Regions from separate parts of the Photorhabdus machadonis genome, predicted to be linked through region 2. Evidence: predicted binding sites of a transcription regulator. Region 2 holds the regulator's gene; each other region holds the start of a gene.
What was found. Region 2 encodes CRP, which controls carbon source genes, mostly activating them, when cyclic AMP is high. Its sites were predicted from a motif close to ATGTGANNNNNNTCACAT; they were not measured.

Region 1: ACUN2T_RS09180 (NupC/NupG family nucleoside CNT transporter) is a predicted target of CRP. The motif match lies at 5,197-5,214, and genes of this name have one in related genera.
Region 3: adhE (bifunctional acetaldehyde-CoA/alcohol dehydrogenase) is a predicted target of CRP. The motif match lies at 6,480-6,497, and genes of this name have one in related genera.
Region 4: udp (uridine phosphorylase) is a predicted target of CRP. The motif match lies at 2,915-2,932, and genes of this name have one in related genera.

Annotation. Positions count from the first base shown of each region.
Region 1 covers NZ_CP199761.1:1,856,319-1,864,117, reverse strand. The annotation lists gene glk (glucokinase) at 1-610, opposite strand, end outside; tRNA gene ACUN2T_RS09225 (tRNA-Lys) at 838-913, opposite strand; tRNA gene ACUN2T_RS09220 (tRNA-Lys) at 951-1,026, opposite strand; tRNA gene ACUN2T_RS09215 (tRNA-Val) at 1,068-1,143, opposite strand; tRNA gene ACUN2T_RS09210 (tRNA-Val) at 1,188-1,263, opposite strand; tRNA gene ACUN2T_RS09205 (tRNA-Val) at 1,293-1,368, opposite strand; gene gltX (glutamate--tRNA ligase) at 1,638-3,056, shown strand; tRNA gene ACUN2T_RS09195 (tRNA-Ala) at 3,307-3,382, shown strand; tRNA gene ACUN2T_RS09190 (tRNA-Ala) at 3,439-3,514, shown strand; gene ACUN2T_RS09185 (DUF3820 family protein) at 3,603-3,818, opposite strand; gene ACUN2T_RS09180 (NupC/NupG family nucleoside CNT transporter) at 3,946-5,130, opposite strand; gene ligA (NAD-dependent DNA ligase LigA) at 5,319-7,337, opposite strand; gene zipA (cell division protein ZipA) at 7,399-7,799, opposite strand, start outside.
Region 2 covers NZ_CP199761.1:425,030-432,828, forward strand. The annotation lists gene yihA (ribosome biogenesis GTP-binding protein YihA/YsxC) at 1-172, opposite strand, end outside; gene ppiA (peptidylprolyl isomerase A) at 479-1,048, shown strand; gene ACUN2T_RS02105 (YcgJ family protein) at 1,071-1,511, opposite strand; gene ACUN2T_RS02110 (aminodeoxychorismate synthase component II) at 1,757-2,332, shown strand; gene argD (bifunctional acetylornithine/succinyldiaminopimelate transaminase) at 2,456-3,667, shown strand; gene crp (cAMP-activated global transcriptional regulator CRP) at 3,716-4,348, opposite strand; gene ACUN2T_RS02125 (OsmC family protein) at 4,670-5,077, shown strand; gene ACUN2T_RS02130 (phosphoribulokinase) at 5,200-6,069, opposite strand; gene ACUN2T_RS02135 (YheU family protein) at 6,090-6,308, opposite strand; gene ACUN2T_RS02140 (hydrolase) at 6,305-7,285, opposite strand; gene ACUN2T_RS02145 (LysE family translocator) at 7,389-7,799, shown strand, end outside.
Region 3 covers NZ_CP199761.1:2,670,593-2,678,391, reverse strand. The annotation lists gene oppC (oligopeptide ABC transporter permease OppC) at 1-561, opposite strand, end outside; gene oppB (oligopeptide ABC transporter permease OppB) at 576-1,496, opposite strand; gene oppA (oligopeptide ABC transporter substrate-binding protein OppA) at 1,582-3,222, opposite strand; gene ACUN2T_RS12725 (ABC transporter substrate-binding protein) at 3,358-4,995, opposite strand; partial or broken gene ACUN2T_RS12720 (YchE family NAAT transporter) at 5,557-6,203, opposite strand; gene adhE (bifunctional acetaldehyde-CoA/alcohol dehydrogenase) at 6,615-7,799, shown strand, end outside.
Region 4 covers NZ_CP199761.1:608,027-615,825, forward strand. The annotation lists gene metE (5-methyltetrahydropteroyltriglutamate--homocysteine S-methyltransferase) at 1-243, shown strand, start outside; gene ACUN2T_RS02920 (intradiol ring-cleavage dioxygenase) at 484-1,323, shown strand; gene pcp (pyroglutamyl-peptidase I) at 1,567-2,223, opposite strand; gene udp (uridine phosphorylase) at 3,007-3,762, shown strand; gene ACUN2T_RS02935 (tyrosine-protein phosphatase) at 3,856-4,638, shown strand; gene ACUN2T_RS02940 (DedA family protein) at 4,713-5,243, shown strand; gene rmuC (DNA recombination protein RmuC) at 5,394-6,704, shown strand; gene ubiE (bifunctional demethylmenaquinone methyltransferase/2-methoxy-6-polyprenyl-1,4-benzoquinol methylase UbiE) at 6,777-7,532, shown strand; gene ubiJ (ubiquinone biosynthesis protein UbiJ) at 7,534-7,799, shown strand, end outside.

The sequences.
Region 1 (7,799 bases), 1.4 Mb from region 2:
TTGCAATGGCCTGATAGAGATTCACTAATCCACTACCGGACAAGATTCTTTCTACCGAAACATGCCCCAGTTTACGACGTAAAACAGCTAATATTGCATCTTGCTCTTCACTATTCGCTGCAAAATCGACATGACCACCTTCACCAGGTAAACTTATCCATTGCTTGCCTGCTTTTATCAAATGAGCCACACCAAGACCAGTTCCAGCCCCATAAACAGCAATTGGTTTATCTTTAACCGCTTTTCCCCCTCCCAACTGAACTTTGTGTTCCTCTGTCAGCATAGGGATAGCCATAGATACGGCAGTGAAGTCATTAATAACATCTAATTTTTCTAGCCCAAGCACCTGTTTCAGCTCACTAATAGAAAATGCCCATTGGTGGTTAGTCATTTCCACCCAATCACCATTTATCGGGCAGGCAATAGCGATACAAGCATAAGTTATTATTACTTTTTGCTCAGCCAAATAGTGGCTGATAATAGACTCCAACCCAGCGTATTGTTTTGCACTATATGTTTTAATCTGGTCAATAGCACCGTCTTTCAAATTGCAAAGCGCTAATCTGGCATTCGTACCACCAATATCAGCCACTAGTCCGTAGAGATTCATTTTTATATCCTAATAATTAGCTAGTACAACAATTACGTAAAGCTTATCCCATCTGACATTATTGGTATAGGTAGTTTGGGCACGAATAGCTTGCACAATCGGGATATCACCTATTAAAGATGATTCGCCAGGCTAGAACCTGAAACTCATGGATTAAAAGTCAACTGCTCTACTGACTGAGCTAATGATCTATCTATGGGGAACTATCTGAATTATGTCTTTCGAGATGGTGGGTCGTGCAGGATTCGAACCTGCGACCAATTGATTAAAAGTCAACTGCTCTACCGACTGAGCTAACGACCCATCTATAGGAGAACTACTCTAACTACGCCTTTTTGAATGGTGGGTCGTGCAGGATTCGAACCTGCGACCAATTGATTAAAAGTCAACTGCTCTACCGACTGAGCTAACGACCCATTCCAAAAAGGTGTGATACTGCTGAAATAATCTAATGAAGTGGTGGGCGATACCAGATTCGAACTGATGACCCCCTCCTTGTAAGGGAGATGCTCTACCAACTGAGCTAATCGCCCACTTCATGATGACTATCACTGCGTCTATACCACTGAATTTAGATTGGTGGGCGATACCAGATTCGAACTGATGACCCCCTCCTTGTAAGGGAGATGCTCTACCAACTGAGCTAATCGCCCAATCATAAATCCATTTTTATCACAACGAGTGGTGGGCGATACCAGATTCGAACTGATGACCCCCTCCTTGTAAGGGAGATGCTCTACCAACTGAGCTAATCGCCCCGTCGTGATGGAGTCGCATTATAGGGATAGTTCAGGATGAGTCAACGCTTTTTCTAGGGAAAAATATCGTTCGTCTCAAAATTAAACAAAGGTGAGATAATTATCATCACTCAGGGTGCGGTTTAAGCAGATATGCTGACTTTTCTCAATAACACCTCGCTAACAGCATTGAGGAATTAAAGTCCAGTGATAAAATAACCCCCACTTTTATTACTTTAAATCACCAATAACGTTCATTGAAAAGTGAAACGTAATTAAGGCAATCCCCAATGAGTAAAATTAAAACCCGTTTTGCACCAAGCCCAACTGGCTATCTCCATGTTGGCGGTGCACGTACCGCACTTTATTCCTGGTTATATAGTCGCCATAACAAAGGCGAATTTGTATTGCGTATCGAAGATACTGACCTTGAACGCTCAACTCAGGAAGCTATTGATGCCATTATGGACGGTATGAACTGGTTAAATCTGAATTGGGATGAAGGTCCTTATTATCAGACTAAGCGTTTTGATCGCTATAATCAGGCTATTGATCAAATGCTGGAGCAAGGAACTGCTTATCATTGCTATTGTTCTAAAGAACGTCTGGAAGAATTGCGTGAAACTCAGATGGCAAATGGCGAGAAGCCTCGTTATAACGGCCATTGCCGTGATAATCAATGTCAGCATAATCCGGATCAACCCCATGTCGTCCGTTTCCGCAATCCACAAGAAGGCTCTGTTATTTTTAATGATAGTATCCGTGGCCCAATTGAATTCAGTAATCAGGAACTGGATGATCTCATTATCCGCCGTACCGATGGCTCTCCAACCTATAACTTCTGTGTTGTCATTGATGACTGGGATATGGAAATCACCCATGTCATTCGCGGTGAAGACCATATCAATAATACACCACGTCAAATTAATATTCTGAAAGCACTGGGTGCCCCAGTTCCAGAATATGCACACGTTTCGATGATCCTAGGTGATGATGGTAAAAAACTGTCTAAACGTCATGGGGCAGTGAGTGTTATGCAATACCGTGATGATGGCTATCTGCCAGAAGCACTGCTGAATTATCTGGTTCGTCTGGGTTGGTCACATGGTGATCAGGAAATTTTCAGTATTGAAGAGATGACTGAATTCTTCGGCCTGGATGCTATCAATAAATCCGCCAGTGCATTCAATACAGAAAAACTACAATGGCTGAACCATCACTATATTAATACCCTGCCCCCAGAGAAAGTTGCTGTTCATCTGGCATGGCACATTGAACAGCAAGGTATTGATACCCGTAATGGCCCACAATTGGCGGATCTGATTAAGCTGCTGGGTGAACGCTGCAAAACGCTGAAAGAAATGGCCGAGTCCTGCCGCTACTTCTATGAGGACTTTGCTGAATTTGATGCAGATGCAGCGAAGAAACATTTACGTCCAGTTGCCCGTCAACCTCTTGAAGTTGTTGGTGAAAAACTGGCTTCAATTACTGACTGGACACCTGAAAATGTTCATCATGCTATTCAATCTACAGCTGATGAGCTGGAAGTTGGTATGGGTAAAGTCGGTATGCCACTGCGTGTTGCTGCTACTGGAGCAGGTCAATCTCCAGGTGTGGATGTGACTATTCATGCTATCGGGCAAACCCGTACTCTGGCCCGTATTAATCAGGCTCTGGAATTTATTGCTCAGCGTGAAAATCAGCAGTAATTAATGCTACAAAGGCATCACCGATTCAGTGTGGTGCCTTCTATTTTCAAAAAAATCTCATTTAATTAATACCGCTTTGTAACTTCCCTAATCGCTTTCTATCTCATTTCAACCCATTGTTCAGCCTTTATTTTGTCGATCCATCACAAAACTGATGACTTTTTCAACGCTTGCTCTGAGAATGATAAGTTAGCCGTTGACAGTATTTGCAGGGTTTCATATTATGCGCCCCGTTCCATTAATTTTGATTGGGGCTATAGCTCAGCTGGGAGAGCGCTTGCATGGCATGCAAGAGGTCAGCGGTTCGATCCCGCTTAGCTCCACCAAATACTTTTACCCGTGTAAAGTGTTTGGCACTAAAATTAAGAAAGACCACAATCGTGGGGCTATAGCTCAGCTGGGAGAGCGCTTGCATGGCATGCAAGAGGTCAGCGGTTCGATCCCGCTTAGCTCCACCAAAATTATCAGGCCCTGAAAGCCACGCTTTCAGGGCCTTTTAGCGTAACAATCACCATTCATTGCATAAAAACCAAACTTTCATCCCCGTTAATTCTTCTTCAATGGTTTCACCAGTGAATCCAATCCTTCTATTTTTATTGCTAAAGTCATCTCCATCAGCACGCCCAATTTACCTTGTGGAAATTCGCCTTTACGAGCGAACCACAATAAATACTCTTCTGGTAAGTCAATCAGCATACGCCCCTTGTATTTACCGAATGGCATAACAGTATTGGCAATTTCTATCAGATTTTCTTTTTCCATAACTCACATTTATATCAATTAAAAAAGATAACTCCAGTTTACGGGGTAAGGGAAAGATATGCGAAAGGAAAGAAGAAATCTGCATCATCCATGATGCAATATTCCACTATTATAAAACTTTATCTTTTTACAGCACCAAGCCTGCAATAGCCGCAGACAAGAAGCTGACAAGGGTTGAACCAAACAGTAGTTTCAAGCCAAAACGGGAAACGACGTTACCCTGTTTCTCATTCAAGCCTTTAATCGCTCCGGCAACAATCCCAATTGAAGAGAAATTAGCAAAAGAAACCAAAAATACCGATAAAACCCCCTGTGAACGCGGAGAAAGTTCTGCCGCAATTGATTGCAAGCTATGCATCGCAACAAATTCGTTAGAAACCAATTTGGTTGCCATGATGCTACCAACCCGCAACGCTTCATCAGCAGGAATTCCAATTATCCAGGCAAAGGGATAGAACACATACCCCAGCATCTCTTGGAAGCTCATATCAAAAATCATGCTAAACAGCGCGTTAATAGCCGCAATCAAGGCAATGAAGCCAATTAACATAGCGGCAACAATCAGTGCGACTTTAAAACCAGCCAGAATATATTCACCCAACATTTCGAAGAAACTTTGGCCTTCGTGAAGATTGCTCATCTGAATATCTTCTTCGCTGTCAACAGAATACGGATTAATCAATGACAAGATGATAAAGGTACTGAACATATTGAGCACCAATGCCGCCACAACATATTTAGGTGCCAAAATGGTCATGTAAGCACCGACGATTGACATGGAAACTGTTGACATTGCAGTTGCAGCCATCGTGTACATTCGGCGCTCAGACATTTTTCCCAGCACATCTTTATAAGCGATAAAGTTTTCGGACTGACCCAGTATCAGAGAACTTACTGCATTGAATGATTCCAATTTCCCCATGCCGTTGACCTTAGACAACAGAGTACCAATAACCCGAATGATGATTGGCAATACTTTGATATGCTGCAAAATACCAATCAATGCGGAAATAAAGATAATCGGACACAATACATTCAGAAAGAAGAATGCCAGTTTTGCATCCATCATGCCGCCAAAAATGAATTCCGTCCCTTCCCCCGCAAATTTCAATAAATGCTCAAACAAGCCGGCAAATCCCATGACAAATTCCTGACCAACACCTGAATTCAGGAAAAACCACGCAAGGACAAGTTCAATAACAAGCAACTGAATAATATAACGAGGACGAATACCTTTACGGTTACTGCTCGCCAGAATAGCAAGGCCGCCAATGACAATCAGAGCTAAAAGGAAATGCAGGATTTGAGACATATCACACTCCAAACACAACAGAAAGCTAGTTTATAAAATGCATTCTATGTAATAAAAGGCGATTAAATGGGATAGATATCACATTTTCAGCTGAATCGTATAAAGCCAGATTCGAAAACACATTATCAAACATCACTGATTATTGAGAAAACCTCTCAATAATCAGTAAACAGAATACAAACAAAAAGTTATTCACCCAATAAACGGATCATTTCTTTTTCATCAATAACTGAAATATTTAACTCATTAGCTTTAGCCAATTTCGAACCGGCCGCTTCACCAGCAATCACCAAATCTGTTTTCTTAGAAACACTACCAGCCACTTTTGCCCCAAGCGCAACAAGTTTATCTTTGGCTTCATCTCTGGATAACTGATGCAATGAGCCAGTAAGCACAATTGTTTTACCTGCGAATGGGCTGTCAATCTTCTCAGCCTTTGTTACAACAACTTGTTCCCAATTGATACCGGTATTATCAATCAAGTCATCGATAACTTTTTGATTATGAGGTTCATTGAAGAAGTTAACCACATGTTTTGCCACCACTTCACCAACATCTTGGACCTCTTTCAGAGCTTCTTCATCAGCGGCACGTAATTTATCCAGGCAGCCAAAGTGAGCGGCTAGATTAGCGGCGGTCGTTTCCCCAACTTCACGGATACCCAGCGCATAGAGGAAACGAGCAAATGTGGTTTTTTTCGCTTTTTCCAACGCATCTACCACATTTTGCGCGGATTTCGGCCCCATACGATCAAGCCCGGTCAATTTACCCGCAGTAAGCCTGAAAAGATCCGCCGGGGTTTCGATATACTCTTTATCCACCAGTTGATCGATAATCTTTTCTCCCATACCGTCAACATCCATCGCCCGCCGGGAAACAAAGTGCCTCAGTGCTTCTTTACGTTGAGCGCCACAGACCAAACCACCAGTACAACGCGCTACAGCCTCCCCGTCAATCCGCTCGACATCCGCCCCACACACCGGACAATGTTCAGGAAAAACAACTTCATCACTGTCCTGTGGCCTTCTGTCCTCCACAACACCCACAACCTTTGGAATGACATCACCAGCACGACGGATAACAACAGTATCACCAATACGCAAACCTAAACGTTCAATCTCATCCGCATTGTGCAATGTCGCATTACTCACAGTCACACCAGAGACCAGCACCGGTTCCAGACGCGCTACCGGGGTGATAGCACCTGTACGACCGACCTGAAATTCAACATCGCGGACAATCGTCATTTGCTCCTGAGCAGGAAATTTGAATGCTGTTGCCCAACGTGGCGCACGGGCGACAAAACCTAACGTTTTCTGTAATTCCAGCGAATTCACTTTGATAACAACACCATCAATATCAAACCCCAATGTTGAACGCTGGTTTTCAATATCGTGGTAAAAATCAATAACCTGTTGACTATCAGTACAAACTTTAATTTTATCGCTGATCGGCAATCCCCATTGCTTAAACTGTATCAATCGCTCGTAGTGACTGGCCGGCAATTCCCCCCCTTCCGATACACCAACACCATAACAAAAGAAAGCCAATGGCCGTTTAGCGGTAATACGGGGATCAAGCTGACGCAGAGAGCCAGCCGCTGCATTACGTGGATTAGCAAATACTTTTGCGCCGGTGCGGCGTGCTTCCTCATTCAGCCTCTCAAATCCTTTTTGGGGTATAAAAACTTCACCACGAATTTCAATACGGGTTGGAATATTCTCTCCGGTCAGGCGCAGTGGAATTGCGCAGATAGTCCGGACATTTGATGTAATGTTTTCCCCTGTTGTACCATCACCACGGGTCGCCGCCTGTACCAGTTCACCATTTTCATACAACAGACTCACAGCCAGGCCATCCAGTTTCAGCTCACAGCACACCACTAAATCCTGATCATCTTTCAGGCGGTCACGCACCCGCTTATCAAACGCCAAATAACTCTCTTCATCAAATACGTTATCCAGTGATAGCATGGGAATTTCATGGCGGACTTGTTCAAAAGCAGCTAGAGGAACAGCACCAACCCGCTGTGTCGGTGAATCAGATGTAATCAGCTCTGGGTATTGTTCCTCAAGAACCTTTAATTCCTGCATTAACCGATCATATTCTGCATCAGGGATCTCTGGTGCATCCATGACATGATACAGATATTCATGATGACGCAGTGTTATTCTGAGATTTTCTATTTGTTGAGCCGTTGATTTCATGACTTATAACCAGCGATAAAAAGCCCCCGACTGGCGGAGGCTTGAACATTTGATAAATTGATTATACCTGAACATCAAGTGTGCTGCGAATACGTGCTTTATACAATTCGATTTTTTGTGGTGTCAGCATCTTGCGCTCATCATCAAGCACCACTCCCCCAACATCAGAAGCAATACGCTGAGCCGCCTGTAGCATCAGCTTAAAATTCTGATTAGCTTCCCCGTAAGAAGGGACCATCATAAACATGGAAACCCCTGGAGTGGTAAAATCAGCCATTGTTTCAGGATTAAATGAACCCGGTTTCACCATATTAGCAAGGCTGAATAACACCGGACCGCTGCCTGATGGATTCAAATGGCGGTGGAAAATGTGCATTTCTCCAAATTGGAAGCCAGATTGCAGGATACTTTGCAGCAAGAGCTCACCATTCAGTGCCTGACCGTGGTGTGCTGCCACATGAA
Region 2 (7,799 bases):
TGGTACGGGCGAGGCTTTTCTGTTTCGTCAGGGCATTTAACGCGCTGGATTTACCTGCGTTTGAACGACCGGCAAACGCGACTTCAATGCCCAGTTCTTGAGGTAGATGGCGAATATCAGGTGCGCTCGTGATAAAACGGGTCATATGATAGTTGTGGTTTTTGATGGTCAAAATGATTATCTCCCTGAGAAATGCACTGAATATATGCCAAAGGAGATTATACCGGTAGCCACTGTTGGTTGACAGGATTAAAAATAATGACATATTTCTGATGGGTTAAGCCAAATTTGCTATTTTGCCGTCAATTATTGCCTTATTTGTGAAATAAAATCTGATCTATTGTGAGAGGATAAATTTTTATCCAAGGCATCAACCGATTGATATCGTAAATGTAAGTAAATATTGAGCACTATGCTGAGGAGATTATTAGAATTGATTTCAGCTTGTGTTGTTGACCTTAATATATAGGAATCCAGAATGTTTAAACGTATTTTAGTGACGCTTGTAACTGCATGTTCTCTGAGCGCAATGGCACCTTTGGCTCTGGCTGTGGGTGAAACCCATGTGAAGCTGACGACAACAGAGGGTAATATTGAACTGGAATTAAATAGCCAGAAAGCGCCGATTACAACCAAAAACTTTATTGAATACGTCAATGAGGGTTATTATAACAACACAATTTTTCATCGGGTGATCCCGGGATTTATGGTTCAGGGGGGCGGTTTTACCAAAGACTTGCAGCAGAAAGCGACTAAAGAATCCATTAAAAATGAAGCGGATAATGGGCTGCGTAATTTACGCGGAACGATTTCTATGGCGCGTACTGCTGATAAAGACAGTGCGACTAGCCAATTTTTTATCAACGTAGCAGATAATGCTTTCCTTGATCATGGTCAGCGTGACTTTGGCTATGCAGTATTTGGTAAGGTCGTAAAAGGTATGGATGTTGTAGATAAAATTTCTCAAGTAAAAACTGAAAATGTTGGTCCTTATCAGAATGTGCCGGTGAAACCCGTGGTGATCCTGTCTGCTAAGATTGTTCCTTAACTTCTTTCTGAGACATTAATGATCAACTGCGATTATGGCAGTTTTTGGTCTCTTGGGGCGTTTTCATCTGATGAATAATCGGGCCTTCGTTTGAATGAAGGCCCGTTTTACAGTTATTCATACATTTTCTTGGTGAATTCTTTATTTCTTCGGTTCGTGGATAATATCTGTCTTTGTAGCATTTTTTCTCTTTACTCTCGCAGTGAACACCATTACTCAAAGTGTAGGATGAAAGGTCAACATCTTTCCCATCACCAATTATTTCTTTCAGGCGCTCCGATACTTTTTTCCCTAAATATCTTTCGGTGAGTTTTAGCGATAAGCCTTGCTGATCAGCGCAGTATGCTCCTTTTTTATCACAAATAACCCCTTGTACCGGAAAGAAAATATTTGCAGATTTAGTTATAGCCAGCGTGGGGAAGGACAGCAAAAAAAGAGATGCTATAGCCAGTTTTGTCTTCATAACAATTACCTTACTTATTGAATATCAAAATAGAGCCTATGTTTTGTAGCGGTATCAGAGTACGTTGATTGAGGAAAAAGTAATCATTGATTTTGTTACACTATGCTACAAGTGCTTATGTGCTATGATAGCCGCCCCGTTGTCGTTAGGCCGTTTTACCTGAAATCATGTTGTTCATGATAAAACAAGTTGCAGGATTGGCAGGACAACAAATACAGCGATAAAAATGGGTAGGATAGACTCCTATGTTATTAATAATAGATAACTATGATTCTTTTACGTATAACTTATATCAATATTTTTGTGAATTAGGAACAGATGTTTTAGTCAAGCGCAATGATGAATTACAGCTTGAAGATATTGAGCGATTGGCACCTACACATCTGGTTATTTCCCCAGGCCCTTGTACCCCAAATGAAGCAGGAATTTCTCTGGTTGCGATTTCTCATTTTTCGGATAAATTGCCGATTCTGGGTGTTTGTCTTGGGCATCAGGCAATTGGGCAGGCATTCGGGGCCAGTGTGGTAAAAGCCAGGGAAGTGATGCATGGGAAAACTTCTGCCATTCATCATAATCAGCAAGGTGTGTTCAAAGGACTAAACCGGCCATTAACGGTTACCCGTTACCATTCATTGGTGATTGCTGCAGAGACTTTACCCGCCGTTTTTGAAGTCACTGCATGGAGTCAGCATAACGGCAATGTAGATGAGATTATGGGAATTCGTCATCGTACTCTGCCCCTGGAAGGTGTGCAGTTCCATCCTGAAAGTATTCTCAGTGAACAAGGGCACCAGCTACTGAGTAACTTTCTTAGATATTAACCCGATACCAATAATTTCTTCATTTATTCATCTTTTTCATTTGCCCATCTTTGATTTTTTATGCATATTAAATGATTATATTTTCATTTTTGAATGGCGTATATATAAAAAACGGGTGGGAAAATGATGGAGCATGCTGGAGTAAACAGAAATACATACGATCAAGTCATGTTGCCAATTTATTCACCGGCCCAGTTTATACCGGTGAAAGGGCAAGGCAGTCGTGTATGGGATCAGCAAGGGAAAGAATATATTGATTTTGCCGGTGGTATTGCTGTTATGGCTTTGGGGCATTGTCACCCTGCATTAGTGGATGTTTTAACGCAGCAAGGGGAGAAACTTTGGCATATCAGTAATATTTTCACCAGTGAACCAGCTTTGATACTCGCGCAGAAACTGATTGATGCAACTTTTGCGGAGCGGGTATTTTTTGCCAACTCGGGAGCGGAAGCGAATGAAGCCGCATTTAAGCTGGCGCGTCACTATGCTATTACCCGTTACCATCCATATAAAACCAAAATCATCGCATTCCATCAGGGTTTTCATGGTCGTACTCTGTTTACTGTCTCTGTTGGTGGTCAACCAAAATACGCTGATGGTTTTGGGCCAAAACCCGCAGATATTATTCATGTGCCTTTTAATGACTTAAATGCAGTAAAGGCGGTCATGGATGATCATACTTGCGCTGTTGTATTAGAACCTGTTCAGGGTGAAGGGGGAGTCACGCCGGCGACACCCGCATTTATTCATGGGTTGCGTGAACTTTGCGATAAGCATCAGGTACTGCTGGTATTTGATGAAGTACAAAGTGGGATGGGACGTACCGGTAAGTTATTTTCTTATATGTATTATGATGTTGTGCCGGACATTATCACCACAGCGAAAGCATTGGGAAGTGGTTTCCCTGTTAGCGCTATGCTGACTACGGCGAATATCGCTTCGGCGATGGCACCGGGGACTCACGGCACAACTTATGGTGGTAATCCGCTGGCTTGCGCGGTTGCAAATGCCGCTTTTGACATTATCAATACGCCAGAGGTCTTGAATGGTGTTGAAAAACGGCATCATTTGATTGTGAATTTTCTGAACGATATCAATCAAAAATATTCGATATTTGGTGAAATCCGTGGCAAGGGATTGCTGATTGGTGCGGAACTAAAAGCGCAGTATCAGGGAAAATCTAAAGAGATCCTGCAACTGGCGGCTGAAAATGGTCTGATGTTATTGAGTGCTGGTAGTGATGTACTGCGTTTCACGCCTTCGCTGATTATCAGTGAAGAGGAGATAGCCCAAGGGATGGAACGGCTGGAGAAGGCAATTAGCCAGTTGGTGTAACAAGGATAAGAGAAATCAGCGCAGTATCATGCGCTGATTAATCCGGAATTAACGTGTACCGTAAACAACAATTGTTTTGCCGTGTGCGGAGATCAGGTTTTGATCTTCCAGCATTTTCAGAATACGGCCAACCGTTTCACGGGAACAGCCAACAATCTGGCCAATTTCCTGACGAGTGATTTTGATTTGCATCCCGTCAGGGTGAGTCATTGCATCGGGTTGTTTCGCCAGATTCAGTAAAGTCTGAGCAATCCGGCCGGTCACATCCAGGAAAGCCAGGTTACCGACTTTCTCAGAAGTTGTTTGCAAACGGCTTGCCATTTGGGCAGATAAACGCATTAAAATATCCGGGTTTACCTGAATCAGTTGACGGAATTTTTTATAGGAAATTTCCGCTACTTCACAGGCGCTTTTGGCCCGTACCCAGGCTGTACGCTCTTGTCCTTCTTCAAATAATCCAAGTTCGCCAATGAAATCTCCCTGGTTTAAATAGGAGAGGATCATCTCTTTGCCTTCTTCATCTTTAATCAAAACTGCAACAGAACCTTTTACGATGTAGTAAAGCGTCTCTGCTTTTTCGCCTTGATGAATAAGCGTGCTTTTGGATGGATATTTATGAATATGGCAGTGTGACAAAAACCATTCAAGAGTGGGGTCTGTTTGTGGCTTGCCGAGAACCATTCGCTTCATCCTCTGTTGTTATCGCTGCCTAAATAACACGAGAACCTAAAAGTTTCTCGTCAGGCTGGCATATAAAGACACTAGCTTAACATATTAGTTTGCTGAAAAACCGACAGGTGAGGGTTTTATATAGGTTATCTGAAATTTGAAACTTGAGTATTGATCTTAACCCACATATACCTGGACCTGCTTCTGTTTTTAACACAGGAAAAGGTTTCTGTCTTGTCTTGTATTGTTTCAGCACAATAAACTGCTCATTAGATTGCCAGTTTAATACTGAAAGAGTAGGCTTTGATGCAAAAAATGACTTAAGAGGTACTTATGCAAGCGCGGGTAAAATGGGTTGAAGGGTTGTCTCTTTTGGGGGAGTCGTCTTCGGGCCATCAGATCATGATGGATGGAAATGCTGGTGATAAGGCACCAAGCCCAATGGAAATGGTATTAATGGCAGTGGGTGGTTGCAGCACGATTGATGTTATTTCTATTTTACAGAAAGGCAGATATGACCTAAAAGATTGTGAAGTGAAATTAACCTCCCGCCGTCGTGAAGAGGCACCACGCTTGTTTACTTCTATTAATCTGCATTTTATTGTTACCGGCAAGGATTTAACAGAGAAAGCGGTTGAACGTGCCGTCACGCTTTCTGCTGAGAAATATTGTTCTGTTTCGTTGATGTTGGGGAAATCAGTTGAGCTTACCCACAGCTTTGAAATTAAAGAGACAGATTAAGATATTATTTCCTGATTGAAAAATAACGACAGGTAACTAATATCAGTTACCTGTTTTTTTAACTGAATAATATAAGAAGTGGATTCAAACACTGGGTTTTCTAGATTTATCCCAGGTTTTGATCAACAAATTTTTTCCCCTTCCAGTAATCGCTGTACCAATGGTGTCATAATTAATTCCATGGCCAGTCCCATTTTTCCGCCGGGAACCACGATGGTATTAATACTTGAAACGAATGAGCCCTGTAACATGGATAACAAATACGGGAAATCAATTTGAGTCAGATCACGGAAACGGATGACGATAAAACTTTCATCCAGAGAAGGAATGGCTTTGGCTGAAAATGGATTGGACGTATCAACAGTCGGGACGCGCTGGAAATTTATATGTGTCCGGGAAAATTGGGGGGTAATGTAGTTAATATAATCATCCATAGAACGAACAACGGAATCCATCACGGCTTCCTGTGAGTGTCCCCGTTCTCCGGTATCGCGGATAAGTTTCTGTATCCATTCAAGGTTGACAATCGGCACCACCCCCACCAGCAGATCGACATGACTGGCAACATTATGTTGTGGTGTTACCACGCCACCGTGCAGGCCTTCATAAAACAGCACATCGGTCTGCTTTGGTAAGGTTTCCCACGGAGTAAATGTACCGGGGAGCTGGTTGTAAGGCACTGCGTCATCATAGGTGTGAAGGTACTTACGGCAGCGGCCTTCACCGGTCTCACCATAGTCAATCATGGTTTTCTCCAGCATGCCAAAATCATTGGCTTCTGGCCCAAAATAACTGATATGTCTGCCTTGCTCTTTGGCTTTACGGATTGCTGCGTCCATTTCAGGGCGGGTATAACGGTGGAAACTGTCTCCTTCTATCTGTGCTGCGCTGATGTTAAGTTGCTGGAAAATCTTACGGAAAGCTAAACTGGTTGTTGTTGTTCCGGCACCGCTGGAGCCGGTAATCGCAATAATTGGATGTTTGGCGGACATAAGCAGTAAACTCCATAGTGTTAAGAATGGAACATTTCTTTTGGCATAATATTGATGCTCTCATGCAGTTCAGACCACACCAGCATAACATCCCCCTGTTCCAACTGACGACGTATGTCAGCGACTTTCTGCTCAAGGGATTTTTCATCTTCGCCGTAGTCAGTGCCTTCCCGCAGGATAAAACTCTCTATCAAATTTAGCAGAGTTTCTGGTTCCAGTTGTTGCCATGGAATAATCATCGTTGTTGCTCCGGATAAGATGACAGCCAGCTTGGAATACGTTGTTCCAGCCACATTTGTGGTTTCTTCAGTGAACCACTGACAAAGCCGACATGTCCACCGTATTCTGTTAATTGGTATTCAATATTTTTGGGTAGTGTTTTGAGGTCGGGAACGACTTCCGGTGTCATAAAAGGATCGTCTTTTGCATGAATAATCAACAGTGGCACAGTAATGTCAGGCAGGCGTGGCAGAGCGCTGCACTGGCGGTAGTAGTCCGCTGCATCTTTAAAACAGTGGATTTTTGCGGTCACAATTTCATCAAATTCTCGAATATGCTTCAATCCTTTTACCTGAGACAGATTGATAGGTAGCGAACCCGGGTAGCGGAGCAATTTGCGGGTAACATTACGTTTTAGATTGTTAAGCAAATAGCGCTCGTAAACCTGAGAAAATCCTTTTTCTATCCGGCTGGAACAGGCTTCTAACATCAGAGGGGCAGAAACAATGACTGCTGCATTGAGCTGGGCCTGCGTTTTTTCTTCTGCCAGATAGCAGGCCAGCATATTACCGCCGACTGAATAACCCACGGCTGAGGTTGGTATATCACCGTAGGTCTGTTTTAACCAGTTCAGAAAATAACGGGCATCGCTTGTTTCGCCAGAATGATAGAGACGTTTTTGGCGGTTCGGTTCACCACTGCATCCACGGAAATGCATGACAACGCCAAGCCAGCCTTTTTTCTGACAAGTATGAAGCAAACCGTGAGCATAAGGGCTATGGAAACTGCCTTCCAGACCATGAAACAGGATTAGCCGTGGCTTATGTGCTGCGGTTGCTGGATCTTCACTCCATGCCAGGTCAACAAAATCGTTATCTGGCAGATTAAGTCGTTGCCAGTAGGGTTGCAGTTCAGGATACCGCCGCACCAGACGCGGGAGCAATGTTTGCAAATGCGGATTACTGGCTCCGGTTAGAGGACGAAAGATATCGGACATAATGGTTTCGAGTTAAATTGATTAGTTATCTTGTATGGTGAATAACATACTGATATTTTCTGTGAAAGGGAAACGCCATTATTCAGGATGAAAGGAACCATTCATGACAGCAAGCCTGATTTTTTCATTAACAACTTTTTTGTTTATTTCTGCTATTACCCCAGGTCCAAACAATATGTTACTGACCTCATCGGGTGCAAACTTTGGTTTTATCCGTTCTTTGGGATTGATATTTGGGATTCTTCTGGGAATGCAGACGATTTTATATCTGTCCGCTTTCGGTGTGGCGGCATTACTGCTGGTTTATCCTACTATTCACACGATAATGAAAATAGCGGGTAGTCTCTATTTACTGTGGTTAGCATGGAAAACGGCAACAGCCAGTTACCGGCGTCTGGATACCCAAGGTGGCGTTGTCATCAAGCCGGTGCGTTGGTATCAGGGTTGGTTATTACAGTTCCTGAATCCGAAAGCCTGGCTGATGGGGTTGGGATCGGTTGGCAGTTACAGTATT
Region 3 (7,799 bases), 2.2 Mb from region 2:
TGTCTGACCACGGACAATACGCGCCATATCAAGCCATGACACCATACCTATTGCGACAAATATCAACAAAATATTCTGCCCAAAAACGGTCACCAGCAGGATCACAAAGAACATGAATGGGAATGAGTTCAGGATCTCCAACAGACGCATCATCACTGAGTCTATTTTTCCACCCAGATAACCGGATAATGACCCATATAACGTTCCAACAACTACGGCAACCAAGGCTGCGGCAATCCCAACCATCAATGAAATACGCCCACCAATAGCAACACGTACCAGTAAATCACGACCAGAGGAATCGGTACCGAAATAATGACCTGATTCAAACTCAGGTGGCATAGACATCATAGCCCAGTCAGTATCATCGTAAGTAAATTGGGCCAGCATCGGTGCAAGGATCACAAACAAAGTAATCAACGATAACAAGCACAAACTGGCAATTGCTGCCCGGTTGTGAATAAAACGACGTCGTGCATCCTGCCACAAACTGCGGCCTTCAATTTCCAGTTGCTCAGAGAAATTTTCCAGAGCTTCGCTGCTTTGTTTATTGACTATCATTGCGCGCTCCAATCTTAATAACGGATCTTCGGATCGATGACGGCATACAACACATCAACAATCGCATTGAACAGAATAGTCAGGCCACCAACCAAAATCGTCAGGCTTAGTACCAATGAATAGTCACGGTTCAACGCCCCATTAACAAATAACTGACCTATTCCCGGTAAACCAAAGATCGTTTCAATCACCATCGAACCGGTGATGATACCGACAAAAGCAGGCCCCATATAAGAGATGACCGGCAGCAATGCGGGTTTTAAGGCATGACGGAATATAATGATACGTAATGGTAACCCCTTGGCACGTGCAGTACGGATAAAATTAGAGTGCAGTACTTCTATCATCGAACCACGGGTGATACGCGAGATACTGGCGATATAGGCCAAAGACAATGCTACCATGGGTAAGATCATAAATTTTGGCGCCCCGCCATTCCAGCCTCCTCCCGGCAACCATTTAAGGTGAATAGCGAACCCCAGCACCAATAACGGCGCCACAACAAAGCTTGGGATAACAACCCCCGTCATGGCGAATCCCATCACGGTATAATCCCACTTTGTATTCTGGTTAAGTGCAGCAATAACCCCGGCGCTGACCCCCAGCACAACCGCCATAATAAATGCCGATGCGCCTAATTTAGCCGATACCGGAAATGCCGTCGCGACCAGATCGTTAACTGTGTAGTCCTTATATTTAAAAGACGGCCCAAAATCCCCTTTGGAAAGCTGGATTAAGTAATCAAAATATTGTTTATACATGGGGTCATTCAGATGATATTTCGCTTCAATATTCGCCATCACTTCTGGCGGCAATTTCCGCTCACCGGTAAATGGGCTGCCTGGCGCCAGCCGCATCATGAAAAACGAAATCGTGATAAGAATAAAAAGTGTCGGGATCGCCTCTAAACAACGGCGTAAAATAAACTTAAGCATTGCCCGTTCCTATGTGTTGGCCCTAAACCCTGGCCTTAAAATAATCTGACACTAAGGCAGCCCTTTCCGGGCCGCCCTGCAACTATTAGTGTTTGATAATATAAAAATCTTTGGTGTGTAGATTATCCAAAGGATCTTTCCCTGTATAACCACCAACATAGGGCTTCACTAACCGGGTATTCACATAGTAATAAAGGGGAACAATAGCTGAATCTTTATCTAGCTGCTCTTCTGCCTTTTGATAAACGACCGCACGCTCATCATCAGTTTTTACTTGCAGGGATTCTTTCATCAGCTTATCAAATTCACTGCTCTTATAATGAGAGGTGTTATTACTGCTGTAAGAAAGTAACATATTAAGGAATGAAGAAGGTTCGTTGTAATCGGCGCACCAGCCAGCACGGGCTACATCGTAATTGCCCTGATGTCGGGTATCAAGGAAAGTTTTCCATTCCTGATTTTCCAAACGAACATCAACACCTAAATTCTTCTTCCAGACAGAAGCTATTGCAATTGCAATTTTTTTATGTAGATCGGAGGTATTGTAAAGCAAGTTAAATTTCAATGGATTATCTTTAGTATAACCCGCTTCAGCCAGTAATTTTTTGGCTTCCTGGTTACGTTTTTCCTGGTTCCACTCAGTAAACCACGCTGGTTTTACCTCTTTCATACCATCAATAAACGGCGGTGTAAAACCGTAAGCAGGGATATCACCCTGTGCTTTTACTTTATTTGTCACAATGTCTTGGTCCATAGCCAATTTCAATGCAGTACGGACGCGAGGATCATTAAATGGCGGTTTTTCGTTATTAATTTCGTAATAATAAGTACATAGATATGGGTTGATATGCAACTCGTTCGGGAGCTCTTTTTTCAGTTTATGGAATAGCTCAATCGGCAAATTGGCATAAGTCATATCAATTTCACCGCTGCGATAACGGTTTACATCTGTTACTTCTGAGGAAATTGGCAGGAAAGTGACCTGATCAATAACAGTATTTTTGTTATCCCAGTATGTTGGGCTACGTTCCATCACAATACGTTCATTGACCACCCAGTTTTTCAGTTTGAAAGCGCCATTACCTACAAAATTCTGCGGCTGAGTCCACTTTTCGCTATATTTTTCCACCGTAGCTCGATGAACCGGCGACATTGAGGGGTGAGCCAAAAGCTTTGGCAGATAAGGAATCGCTTCACTCAATGTGAGCTGTAATGTATAGTCATCCAGTGCTTTTACACCCAGAGTATCCGGTTTCTTTTTGCCACTGATGATGTCATCAATATTCGTGATATGGGCATATTGGAGATAACTTTCATAAGGAGAAGCCGTATTAGGATCAGCCAAACGCTGCCAGCTGTAAACAAAATCATGAGCAGTGACAGGGTCACCATTAGACCACTTAGCATCTTTACGCATATGGAATGTCCAAACGGTAAAGTCTTTATTTTCCCAACGGGTTGCAGAACCCGGCAAAATTTCACCATACGGCCCAACGATTACAACACCTTCAAACAGATCGCGAGCCAAATGTGATTCCGGCACCCCTTCAATCTTATGAGGGTCCAGCGATTGCGGCTCAGAGGCGTTATTACGAACTAAAACCTGTTTATCAGCTAATTGAACACCATCTGGCACTTTTGCAGCAAATACCTGACTCGCCACTACCATACTTAGTACAGCACTGATGCTGACAGTAAGTAATTTATTCTTAGTTGTGTTTATCATCTTTTTCTACTCCAATTTTACATCGTCAGACTTTTTATCAGTCGAGGCCCAGAAATACGGGTCGGATTATCACCTGCATTCAAAAGGAACGATTTTGTTTGCAGGGCCAGTAACTCTTTTGAGTAAAACTAATGTCTAATTTTTTATCATATACAGCCGCTTAATATCCATATAATCCAATGGGTCTTTCCCTGAAAACCCTCCCACTGATGGGCTAACAAGCCGTACACTCACTCGGTAATAAACGGGAATCAATACCGAGTCTTTATCAAGTTGAAATTCAGCTTGTTGGTATAACTTCTTACGTGCAGCCGCATCTTTAGCGGCTAACGCCTGCTCCAGATAGCTATCGAAATTTTTATTCTGGTAGAAAGTCGTGTTATTACTGCTATGAGAAAGCAACATATTTAAAAACGCAGTAGGTTCATTGTAATCCGCACACCAGGTTGCTCTGGTAACCTCATAATTCCCTTGGTGGCGGCTTTCGAGAGAAGTTTTCCATTCCTGATTCTGTAAAATCACATCAGCTCCCAGATTCTTTTTCCACATGGAAGCGGCGGCAATAGCTTGCTGTTTATTTTGATCAGATGTGTTGTACAGCAATGTGAACTTCAGCGGATTCGCCTGATGAAAACCCGCCTGCGCCAGTAATTCTCTGGCACGCTTATTGCGCTGTTCCTGTGTCCAGTCAGCCCACTCTGGTTTAGAAAAATCACCGCCACCGATAAACGTTGGAGTAAAACCATAGGCCGGTATTTGCCCCTGTCCCATAATTTTCCCCGCAATAATCTCCCTGTCGAGAGTTAACTTAACGGCTTCACGGACTCTTACATCAGTAAACGGGGGTTTATTATTGTTAATTTCGTAATAGAACGTACAGAGATAAGGGCTGACGTGCATCTGATCAGGGATCTCTTTTTTCATTTTCCGATACAAATCCGGAGGGATAGCGCTGTTGGTGATATTTATTTCCCCACTACGATAGCGGTTAACACTGCTGGTTTCGGACTGAAGTGGTAAAAGCGTCGCTTGCTCAATAATAGTCTTACCGTTATTCCAGTATTGTGGATTCCGTTCAATCACAATTCGCTCATTCACCACCCACTCTTTCAACCGATACGCCCCATTGCCCACATAATTTTCTGGCAGAGTCCATTTATTACCCAATTTTTCAACCAGATCCTTTTTCACTGGTTTCATTGCCGTATGACTGAGCATATTGACGAAATAAGGCACGGGATGCGTCAGAGTAACCTGCAAACGATGATCATCCAGCGCTTTAACCCCCAACTGGTCAGGAGATTTTTTGCCTTTTAGAACATCATTAATGTTTTCAACGTAAGCATATTGAAGATAACTGGCATAAGGTGAACCCACCTTTGGATCAGCTAATCGTTGCCAGCTATACACAAAATCATGGGCAGTGACGGGGGTTCCATCACTCCATTTAGCATTATCACGCAGATAAAAAGTCCAGATTTTGTAATTCTGATTTTCCCAATGGCTCGCAACTCCTGGAACAGTTTCTCCCTCGGAACCCGTACTGACTAATCCTTCCAGGAGATTAAGAATAATGTTGGTTTCCGGCGCACCTTCGACCTTATGTGGATCAAGCGAGGCAACTTCTGTGCCATTATTGATAATAATCTGCTGTTTATCCGCGAGCTTCACACCCTCTGGGACGTCAGCGGCAAACACGGCCGTAACAGGAAATACCGATAATAAAAATATACAGGAAATAAACTTATGTAATTTTAATTGCTTGATCTTCATTTTTTACCTCCAGTTTGGTGAACCTGCTCATTCATTTCGCATATATCCTATAAGGGCCAGTACCTTCACATTATTTAGCTCAAAGTAACAGATTAAATATTAAAGGCGACTTATCATATCAATTGTTAAAATACCCTTCCCATATTGTAAAAAACCTCCTTAACAAACAACTTAATGCAGTCTATTACATTAATTGATAAAACATCCCATAAAACGCCATAAGAAATTGATATACATCACTTTATTTACATTTAACTTAACTAAAATAGTAAACAAAGGTAGTCCATAGATGAAAATAAACATAATTTTAACAAATTGCAATCAATGCAAATTAAAAACCTACATTCATCACAAAACTGTGGTGGAAGCAACCAGTTACAGATTGAACTAGCAGGCAAGAATAATTTAGAAAAATATTGGGTTATTTGTATAAAATTCAGGAAGTACCAGTAAAATAAGTAAGAAAAGCCCATAAAACAGGCTTTATAATAAAAATGACAAGAATATTATAATTTGTAATTTGACTCGAAAAAAATCCAGCACCTTTTATCGTCAATCGTATCAGAGTAACCTTGGAAATAATGCTCTGATCCCTGTCACAATCAGTTCGATTCCCAAAGCCATCAATAGCAGCCCCATAATTCGGGTGATAACGTTAATGCCTGTTTGCCCAAGATATTTGACGACTAAGGGAGCTGATCGGAATAACAACCAACAGCAAAAAGCAAACAAAGCGCTGGTTAACACCAACCCAATAAAATTCTGCCGCCCCTGATAGCGGGAACACCAAACAATACAAGAGCTGATCGCCCCGGGGCCAGCCATTAACGGCAATGCCAGCGGCACAACACCAACACTCTCTCTAATGGCTGTTTCTGATTTTTCTTGCTTATTCTGCTTGTCCTCCCCAAGTTTACCGTTAATCATCGGCATAGCGATGGTGACAACAAGGATCCCACCAGCAATACGGAAAGAGTCGATGAAAATGCTAAACGTCCGCAGTATCGAATCACCCAGTAGCAAAGCTGTCCATAAAAATGATGGCAACCGAAGTATTGGCGATAAAATTAGTTCTATTGCGGGCTGACCTGAGCCTGGTAGTGAGTTATGCTGATAAAAACCGGCAAAATACCAACAAGATTGACGAGCGCAAACAACCCAACAAAAAATTTAATGTAACCAAGAAGATCCAGCAGTAAGTCACCCACGTATACCCCCTCTTGAGTTACGCAGTGTTAATGAAAATATTTTCATATGCTCACTCACCCAAAAATCATAGAAAACTTAATTTTTTCTTTACATTATACGGATAACGCTTCGATTTCCATTGCCGGAAACGCATTTTTCAATTCAAAATGTCTTATATAACAAGTCGTTAACCCAATTCTTTCATTAGGTTAAATATTCAACCTGATTAGCGCTTTTATCACCCAACGAACAATAATGATCACTCACTCAAGCTGAATGGAGTCAGCTTGGAATTTATGTGATTAAGATCAATATCTATTTAATACCAAATGGTAACCTGTAGCCATCATAAAATCACCAAACCAAATAGTCCACAAAACACTTATTTATTGATATTAAAAGGTTTTTAATATTTTCAGGAGTACCTCTTTATGACTGTAACTCATATTACTGAATTGAACGAGCTGGTTGCCCGGGTTAAAAAAGCACAACGTGAATTTGCCAACTTCTCTCAGCAGCAAGTTGACAAAATCTTCCGTGCCGCAGCCCTTGCAGCCGCAGACGCACGCATCCCTTTAGCAAAATTAGCCGTGGCGGAATCAGGGATGGGGATTGTCGAAGACAAAGTGATCAAAAACCATTTCGCTTCCGAATACATCTATAACGCTTATAAAGATGAGAAAACCTGTGGCATTTTGTCCGAAGACAAAATATTCGGCACCATCACTATCGCCGAACCTATTGGCTTAATCTGCGGTATCGTGCCAACAACTAACCCAACATCCACCGCTATTTTTAAGGCGTTAATCAGCCTGAAAACCCGTAACGGTATTATTTTTTCACCCCATCCACGCGCTAAAAAAGCAACGAATAAAGCAGCTGAATTGGTTCTGTGTGCTGCGGTTGAAGCCGGTGCACCAAAGGATATTATTGGCTGGATTGATGAGCCGTCTGTTGAACTTTCCAGTGCATTGATGCACCACCAGGATATCAACCTGATCCTGGCGACCGGTGGCCCAAGTATGGTAACAGCGGCATACAGCTCTGGTAAGCCGGCAATCGGTGTTGGTGCCGGTAACACACCGGTCGTCATTGACGAATCAGCTGATATTAAACGCGCTGTTGCCTCCATTCTGATGTCCAAAACTTTCGACAACGGCGTTATCTGTGCTTCAGAGCAATCCGTTATCGTAGTGGATTCTGTTTATGATCAGGTGCGTAAACGTTTCTTTACTCATGGGGGTTATCTGTTACAAGGTAAGGAACTGAAAGCGGTTCAAGATATCATCCTGAAAAACGGTAACCTAAATGCAGAGATTGTTGGTCAATCCGCAACGAAAATTGCTGAAATGGCAGGTATTCATGTTCCGGAAAGAACCAAAATCCTAATTGGAGAAGTAAGCCTGATTGATAAAGTAGAGCCCTTTGCCCACGAAAAACTGTCGCCATTACTCGCGATGTATTGTGGAAACAATTTCGAAGACGCGGTAGAGAAAGCAGAAAAACTGGTTGAAATGGGGGGCATTGGTCACACATCCTGCCTGTATACTGACCAGGACAATCAAGCGGCACGGATCAGATATTTTGGCGAAAAAATGAAAACAGCCCGTATTCTG
Region 4 (7,799 bases), 180 kb from region 2:
TCATTCGAAAACTTCTCTTATCCGAATGAGATTGGACCCGGTGTTTATGATATTCATTCACCTAACGTACCTAGTGTTGAATGGATTGAAGCATTGTTACGCAAAGCGGCTGATCGTATTCCGGTTGAACGCTTGTGGGTTAACCCGGATTGCGGCCTGAAAACCCGTGGTTGGACTGAAACCCGTCAGTCACTGGCAAATATGGTACAGGCGGCGAAACGTCTCCGCGAATCAGTAAAATAACTCAATCCAGTAATTTGCCCATCACCTTTATTGGTGGTGGGCTTTTTCATAAATAATATTTTTCTTGGGGATATTTGTCGCTTAATGGAGCCTATTCTGTAATCAAACTTTTTATGACTTATATATATATTCCATATTGATATTGGAAAAAATACGTTTTATTAACAAAATACCCGCGACGTAACAAAATGGGATCTGGAAGCATTGTAATAGAAACTAAATAATTAAAGAGAGGATTATATGGATGTAAATAATTTGCAAGGTAAGAAAAGTAGCTCTCGAAGAGATTTTTTAAAAGGTAGTGCTGCTATCACGGCAACGGCTGCACTTGCTCCAATTGGCCTTGCACGTGCGGAAGGCAAGTTATTGTCACAGAATGGAAATGGAATAGGTGTGTGTACCCTTGCCCCAGAGCAGATATCAGGGCCATATTTTCGGAATAGTAAAATTGTCAGGAGGGATATTACTGATTCAGAAGCAGGAATACCTTTTTTATTAAAAGTAACTATTATGGATGAGAAAACGTGTAAGCCTGTTGATAAATTATTTGTTGATATTTGGCACTGTAATAGTCGGGGGAAATATTCTGGTTGGAGTTATATAAGTCCGGATATACCACCTGAAGTTGGTGAAATATCCGGTATCAACAGAACTGATGATAAAGTTTTTCTAAGAGGGGCTCAACAATCGGATAAAAATGGGGTGGTCAATTTTACCACTATTTACCCAGGATTTTATGTTGGCAGAGCAACTCATATTCATATTGCAATTAGACAAATCAGCAAAGATATAAATGAAGAAGAACATTTTGCCTTTGTTGGTCAAATGTATTTTCCGGAAGAAGTCAATACAGAGGTCTATAAATATGATTTGTATTCAAAGCGGAGGGTAATCAGAACAAAAAATCATGAGGATAAATATTTCAAAAATATGAATGGCCATCTTTCAGAAATAAAAGTAACAAAAATAGACGAATCTGATATTAATCGTGGGATACTGGGTGAAATAATTTTGTCAGTAAACTTGGAAAACATCTCTAATCTCATAACTAAAGATGATTTATATTCACATACAGTATGATCGATTTTGTTGAATAAATTAAACTTCAATATAATAACAGTCGAAATTATAAAGTAACCTATGTAACTGGAGTAAGTGAAAGCAGCCAACAAAGCAGCAACTTGAAAGATGAAGGATATAGTTACATACGGACATTGTGCAGGCACAGAGCGGATTATCTTTGCAACATTATCCAGTAGATCATATTTCTCTGTGCCTGTCACTTTTGTGGAGAATTTTTAACTGTGCGAGCAGAATATCAAATTAATGAGTTGCACCTCCACTGATGACGATATCCTCACTGTTTTTTAATGCTTCATCAATGGCGATTTCCAATGCTGTTATTACTGTTTCCAGTGCCATACTCGGTGTGCCAGAGTACCGCACTGCCTGCTCAGGCAGATAAGGGATATGGATAAAACCCCCGCGTATTTCAGGATTGGTGTACGTCAGATGATGCAGCAAGCCATACATGACATGATTACAGACGAAAGTACCTGCGGTCTGTGAAATTGAAGCTGGGAGTCCTGCTTCATGTAAACCTTTGACCATTGCATTGATTGGTAACGTAGCAAAATAGGCAGCGGGACCAGTTGCTACGATCGGCGTATTGATAGGCTGGTTACCTTGATTATCAGGAATGCGTGCATCGTTGATATTAATCGCCACGCGTTCCACGGTGATATCAGCTCTACCGCCCGCCTGTCCTACGGCAATCACCAGATCAGGTTGGGCATCATGGATAGCAGAATATAAGCAAGTCAGGGAGACGTCGAACACGCATGGAAGTTGGCGTGCTTCTATACGCGCTCCACACAATTCGCGCCCTTGTAACTGCTTGACTGCTTCCCATGATGGATTAATCGTTTCATTGCCGAAAGGCTCAAAACCTGTAATTAAAACTATTTTCTGTCTTGCCATAGGTAGTGCTCCTGTATGATGGAAAGGTTCTGATATGTTTAAACAATATGTATCCTATTAAAGGGTGACGGTGATATCTATATTTGGTAATTGTTTTATTTTTGTTGAAAATATAAAGAGAATATGGTGAAAAATAATAAATAATATTTCCTCGTTAATTATAGGGTGAAATGCAGTTGATTTTTAAATATGTTTTTCATAGGAGAAAGTTACTGTAAAAATCATTCGGATCATTGTGCTGTTGCTTTTAAGTATTATGACATAAATTTTAATAATAGTGGCTATTTTTATTTTTGGAAATTAACGGTTATTGGGGTGTATATTTCTTTATGACTAGAACGATATTTACTGCTATCAATTCTCTGGATAGAAAATTTCGATGAGATAGTCATTTTTTTCGTCTTGACAATTAATAAATCAAGTTAGCCATTTGGATATATTCTGTTCCCAATATTGTTCAAATCATAAATATAATTAAATAATTGGCTGTTTGCTCTATAATATGAGCGTATTCAGTTTAGCTTATGGTAGAAAGGAAACGCCCAGTTCTTTATTTTTGAGTTTGTGATTACTATTTAGGCATGTGTTAATTTTTTTCTTTATAATAGTCCGCTTATTTTGACTCATTTTATGATTGTTTTGTGACTTGCATCTCAAAATAATGTACGTTTTTCTTTTTTATCTTACTTTGAAGTGATATTTATCACTAAAAGATGTCTAAATGCTCAATACAGTAGATTTCAACTAATTTCGTTATAAATTCTTCCCTTTGAGGAGTCTGATATGTCTGATGTATTTCACCTAGGTCTGACCAAAAGCGACCTGCAAGGCGCAACTTTAGCTATTGTTCCAGGCGATCCGAAACGTGTGGAAAAAATTGCAAGATTGATGGATAACCCAGTTCATCTTGCTTCTTTGCGTGAGTTCACGTCGTGGCGTGCAGAAATTGATGGTAAAGCGGTTATTGTCTGTTCCACGGGTATTGGTGGCCCGTCAACTTCCATTGCTGTTGAAGAATTAGCGCAATTGGGGGTTCGTACTTTCTTGCGTATTGGGACAACAGGCGCAATCCAGGAAAATATTAATGTTGGTGATGTGCTGGTAACCACGGCCGCTGTTCGTTTGGATGGCGCTAGCTTGCATTTTGCGCCAATGGAATTCCCGGCGGTTGCCGATTTTGACTGTACTACTGCACTGTATGAAGCCGCAAAAGATTCCGGTACAACGACACATGTGGGTGTAACGGCCTCTTCCGATACTTTTTATCCTGGTCAGGAACGCTACGATACCTATTCCGGCCGTGTTGTGAGCCGTTTTAAAGGCTCAATGGCGGAATGGCAGGCGATGGGTGTCATGAACTATGAAATGGAATCTGCAACTTTGTTGACTATGTGTGCAAGCCAGGGGCTGCGTGCAGGCATGGTTGCCGGTGTTATTGTTAACCGTACTCAGCAGGAAATTCCTGATGTTGAGTTACTTAAGAAAACAGAAAGTAACGCATTGGGGATTGTAGTCGAAGCTGCTCGCCGTTTGTTGTAAATAATACTTTTTGGGCCGGAGTATTCCGGCTCACTCTTCTTTTAAACAGAAATCTGTTAATGTTTTAAAATTTACAACTAATTAAGAGTCATCATGATTACAACATCTTTATTGCACCCATCAGTACTTCCCCTTCATGGCGGGATTAATTTTCGTGATTTAGGCGGTAAAACGGTAGCCAATGGTGGGAAAGTTAAATCAGGTTTACTTTTTCGCTCCGGTGCTTTGGATCGTTTAACGGAAAAAGACCAATCTTTTCTGACAAATAAAAACCTCTTTCAAATCATAGATTATCGTGACATAGGTGAAATAGACGATAAGCCTGATCAGATATGGCATGGGGCTAATTATCATCATGCTCCTGCCAATCCATTATCTAAGGAAGTGAATGCGAATCTGGAAAAATTGACATCAGAGATGTTGGAACAATTTGATCCGCAGTCATTTATGTTCCGTCTTTATAAATTACTGCCTTTGAATAATGAGGCCTATAAGATATTAGTTAAGTTGCTGCAACAGCCAGAAAAGGGCGGGATAGTACAACATTGTGCGGTAGGTAAAGACAGAACCGGTGTGGGTTCTGCACTGGTGTTGTTTGCACTTGGAGCCGATTTAGATACGGTAATGGAAGATTATTTGGTGACGAACGCCACACTGGCACCTTACCGTGAGTATTTGTTAAATGAACACGCGAAAACCATGAGTGATGATATGGTTGAGAAATTCGCTTATGTTTATTCCGTCAGAGAAGAATTTTTAATGGCGGCACTAAACAGTATTAACCAGAATTATGGCAGTGTAGATGTATGGCTGGAGAAAGATCTTGGCCTTGATTTTTCTGCCCGTCAGAAATTACAAGGTTATTTCCTTGAATAAGAAGTTGGTTTAATTCTGGTTAATACAACAGTGGTTAAATTGAATGTGGTATTAATCAATACAGGAATTTGAATTTGAGCCTTCATGAAATAGTTGAATTGGTAGTCGCTTTTGTTAAAGCACACGATACCTGGATCATGCCGATTGTTTTCTTACTTGCTTTTGGTGAATCTCTGGCTTTTTTCTCCTTGTTATTGCCTGCAACGATCATTTTGCTTGGATTAGGTGCATTAATAGGTGAAAGTGGCCTTAACTTCTGGTCAATTTGGTTGGCCGCCGCAGTAGGGGCTTTTTTGGGCGATTGGGTATCCTATATCGCTGGTGCGCATTTTAAAGGTGATGTTGGTAAAATTTGGCCTATTTCCCGTAAACCACAATTGCTGACACGAGCGCATAATTTCTTTGAGCGCTGGGGTATTTGGAGCATTTTCTTTGGTCGGTTTTTTGGGCCATTCCGGGCAATTGTGCCATTGGTGGCAGGTATTTGTACCATGCCGTTGCGTTACTTCCAGATTGCCAATATCTGTTCCGCACTTATCTGGTCTTTTGGGGTATTAGCTCCGGGCGCTTTTGGTTTGCAATGGTTATCTCAATGGATAAGTTAATTGAGAGCGGCTTCGCAGGCTGAGACACTTGTGTAAATCAACCTGGACATTTATACAGTGTTAATTTAACTTAACAGGTCGAAGAATATAACAGAGGAAATACAAGTGGATATCCAGTTGTTATATACGTTGATTGGCGTTCTTGGTGGCCTGTTGGGCGGTGGGGCTCTCGTCTGGCTTTTCATTCATCAACGTATTCAGCAGCAGGAACTGGAGTTACGGGAACTGAGTAGTCAGCTTGCAGTTGCCAATGAAAAACTTGAGCAGTCTGTTTACTGGCGGGTTGAATGTGAGCAACTGAACCAAGAATTACGGGCTCAGAGAGAAATCAATAACGTGCAAGAATCTGAGTTGCGGGAAGTGACTACACGTCTGGAAGAGAACCGTCTTGCTGCCGAAGAGAAACAGCGGTTATTGATCAACAGTGAACTACGCCTGAATACCCAATTTGAAAATCTGGCTAACCGTATTTTTGAACAAACAGGCCGTCGTACTGATGAACAAAACCGGCAGAGTCTCAATAGTCTTCTGGCACCATTTCGTGAACAGCTTGATGGTTTTCGCCGTCAGGTACAGGAGAGTTTTGGTCAGGAAGCCCGTGAACGGCATACTCTTGCACATGAAATCCGTAACTTGCAGCAACTGAATGTTCAAATGGCGAAAGAAGCAGTCAATCTGACCAATGCACTTAAAGGTGACAACAAAATTCAGGGAGATTGGGGGGAAGTGGTGCTGGCGCGTATTCTGGAAGCGTCCGGTTTACGGGAAGGACATGAATTTCGCACTCAGGTGAATATCAAGGCAGAGGGTAACAGCCGCTTCCAACCCGATGTGATTGTTCATCTGCCGCAAGGGAAAGATGTGGTGATTGATGCCAAAATGTCGCTGGTCGCTTATGAGCGTTATTTTAATAGTGAAGATCAGCACCAGCGGGAATCAGCCCTTCAGGAGCATATTAGCTCAATTAAAGGTCATATCCGTGGTTTGAGCCGCAAAGATTACCAGCAGTTGCCCGGGTTGAAATCGCTGGATTATATACTGATGTTTATTCCGATTGAACCTGCTTATTTGGTTGCGCTCAACAGGGCGCCTGAGCTGCTTGATGAGGCACTTAAACACAATATTATGCTGGTTAGTCCATCAACATTATTAGTTGCTGTACGTACTATTAATAACTTGTGGCGCTATGAATATCAAAGTCAGAATGCGCGTTTAATCGCGGATAAGGCATCCCGTATGTACGATAAGATGCGTTTGTTTGTTGATGATATGCAAGGCTTAGGGCAAAGCCTGGATAAAGCTCAGATGAGTTATCGGTTGGCAATGAACAAGCTCACTGAGGGGCGTGGTAATCTGATAAGCCAGGCAGAAGGGTTTCGTAAGTTAGGGGTTGAGGTGAAACGTTCTATTGATCCCGAATTGTCTAATAAGGCTAACCAACCCTCCTGTGCTAATGATTAACGCCAGGATAGGGTTTTATCTGAAAGGCTGATACACTTTTATAACAGTTTGAATAAAAAACGGGCAAATAACATGGTAGACCAAACGAAACAAACCACACATTTTGGTTTCCGCACCGTAGCCAAAGATGAAAAAGAAGGTATGGTAGCCGAAGTATTTCATTCCGTTGCGGCAAAATACGATTTAATGAATGATTTGATGTCGTTTGGCATTCATCGTGTTTGGAAACGTATGGCTATTCATGCCAGTGGTGTTCGCCGAGGCCAGAGAGTCCTTGATTTAGCTGGCGGTACCGGAGATTTGGCCGCCAAGTTTTCTCGTATAGTTGGTGAAACGGGTGAAGTTGTTCTTGCTGATATTAATGAGTCTATGTTGAAGGTTGGGCGTGAGAAATTACGTGATACCGGTATTGTTGGTAATGTCAGCTATGTGCAGGCTAATGCGGAAGCGTTGCCTTTCCCTGATAACTATTTTAATTGCATCACTATCTCTTTTGGTTTGCGTAATGTAACTGAAAAAGAAAAAGCCCTGCGTTCTATGTTTCGGGTTTTGAAACCGGGTGGGCGCTTATTGGTACTTGAGTTTTCTAAACCGTTGCTCGCACCATTAAGCAAAGCTTATGATGCATACTCTTTTCATGTACTGCCAAAAATTGGGCAGGTTTTTGTCCAGGATGCTGACAGTTATCGCTACTTGGCGGAATCCATTCGTATGCATCCTGATCAGGAAACACTTAAAACCATGATGGAAAATGCGGGTTTCGAACAGGTGACTTATACCAATATGACCGGCGGTATTGTTGCGCTACACAGAGGTTTTAAATTCTAAGATGGAAAGACCATCATTGAGTACAGCTATTAATTCCACACTTATGCCGGTCTTAACCGCAGTGATGGAAAGATCGTTGAATCACCTGTTGTACCGCGAACCTGTATTAAGGCCCGCCCGTATGCGGCTGGTGGGCAAAGTTTTGTCGATTGAACTGCAAGAAATGAATACACCACTCACATTAGTATTCAGTGAAAAACAAGTGGATGTATTAAGTCAATGGGCTGAATCTGCCGATTGCACGGTTAAAACTAACTTTGCTGCTTT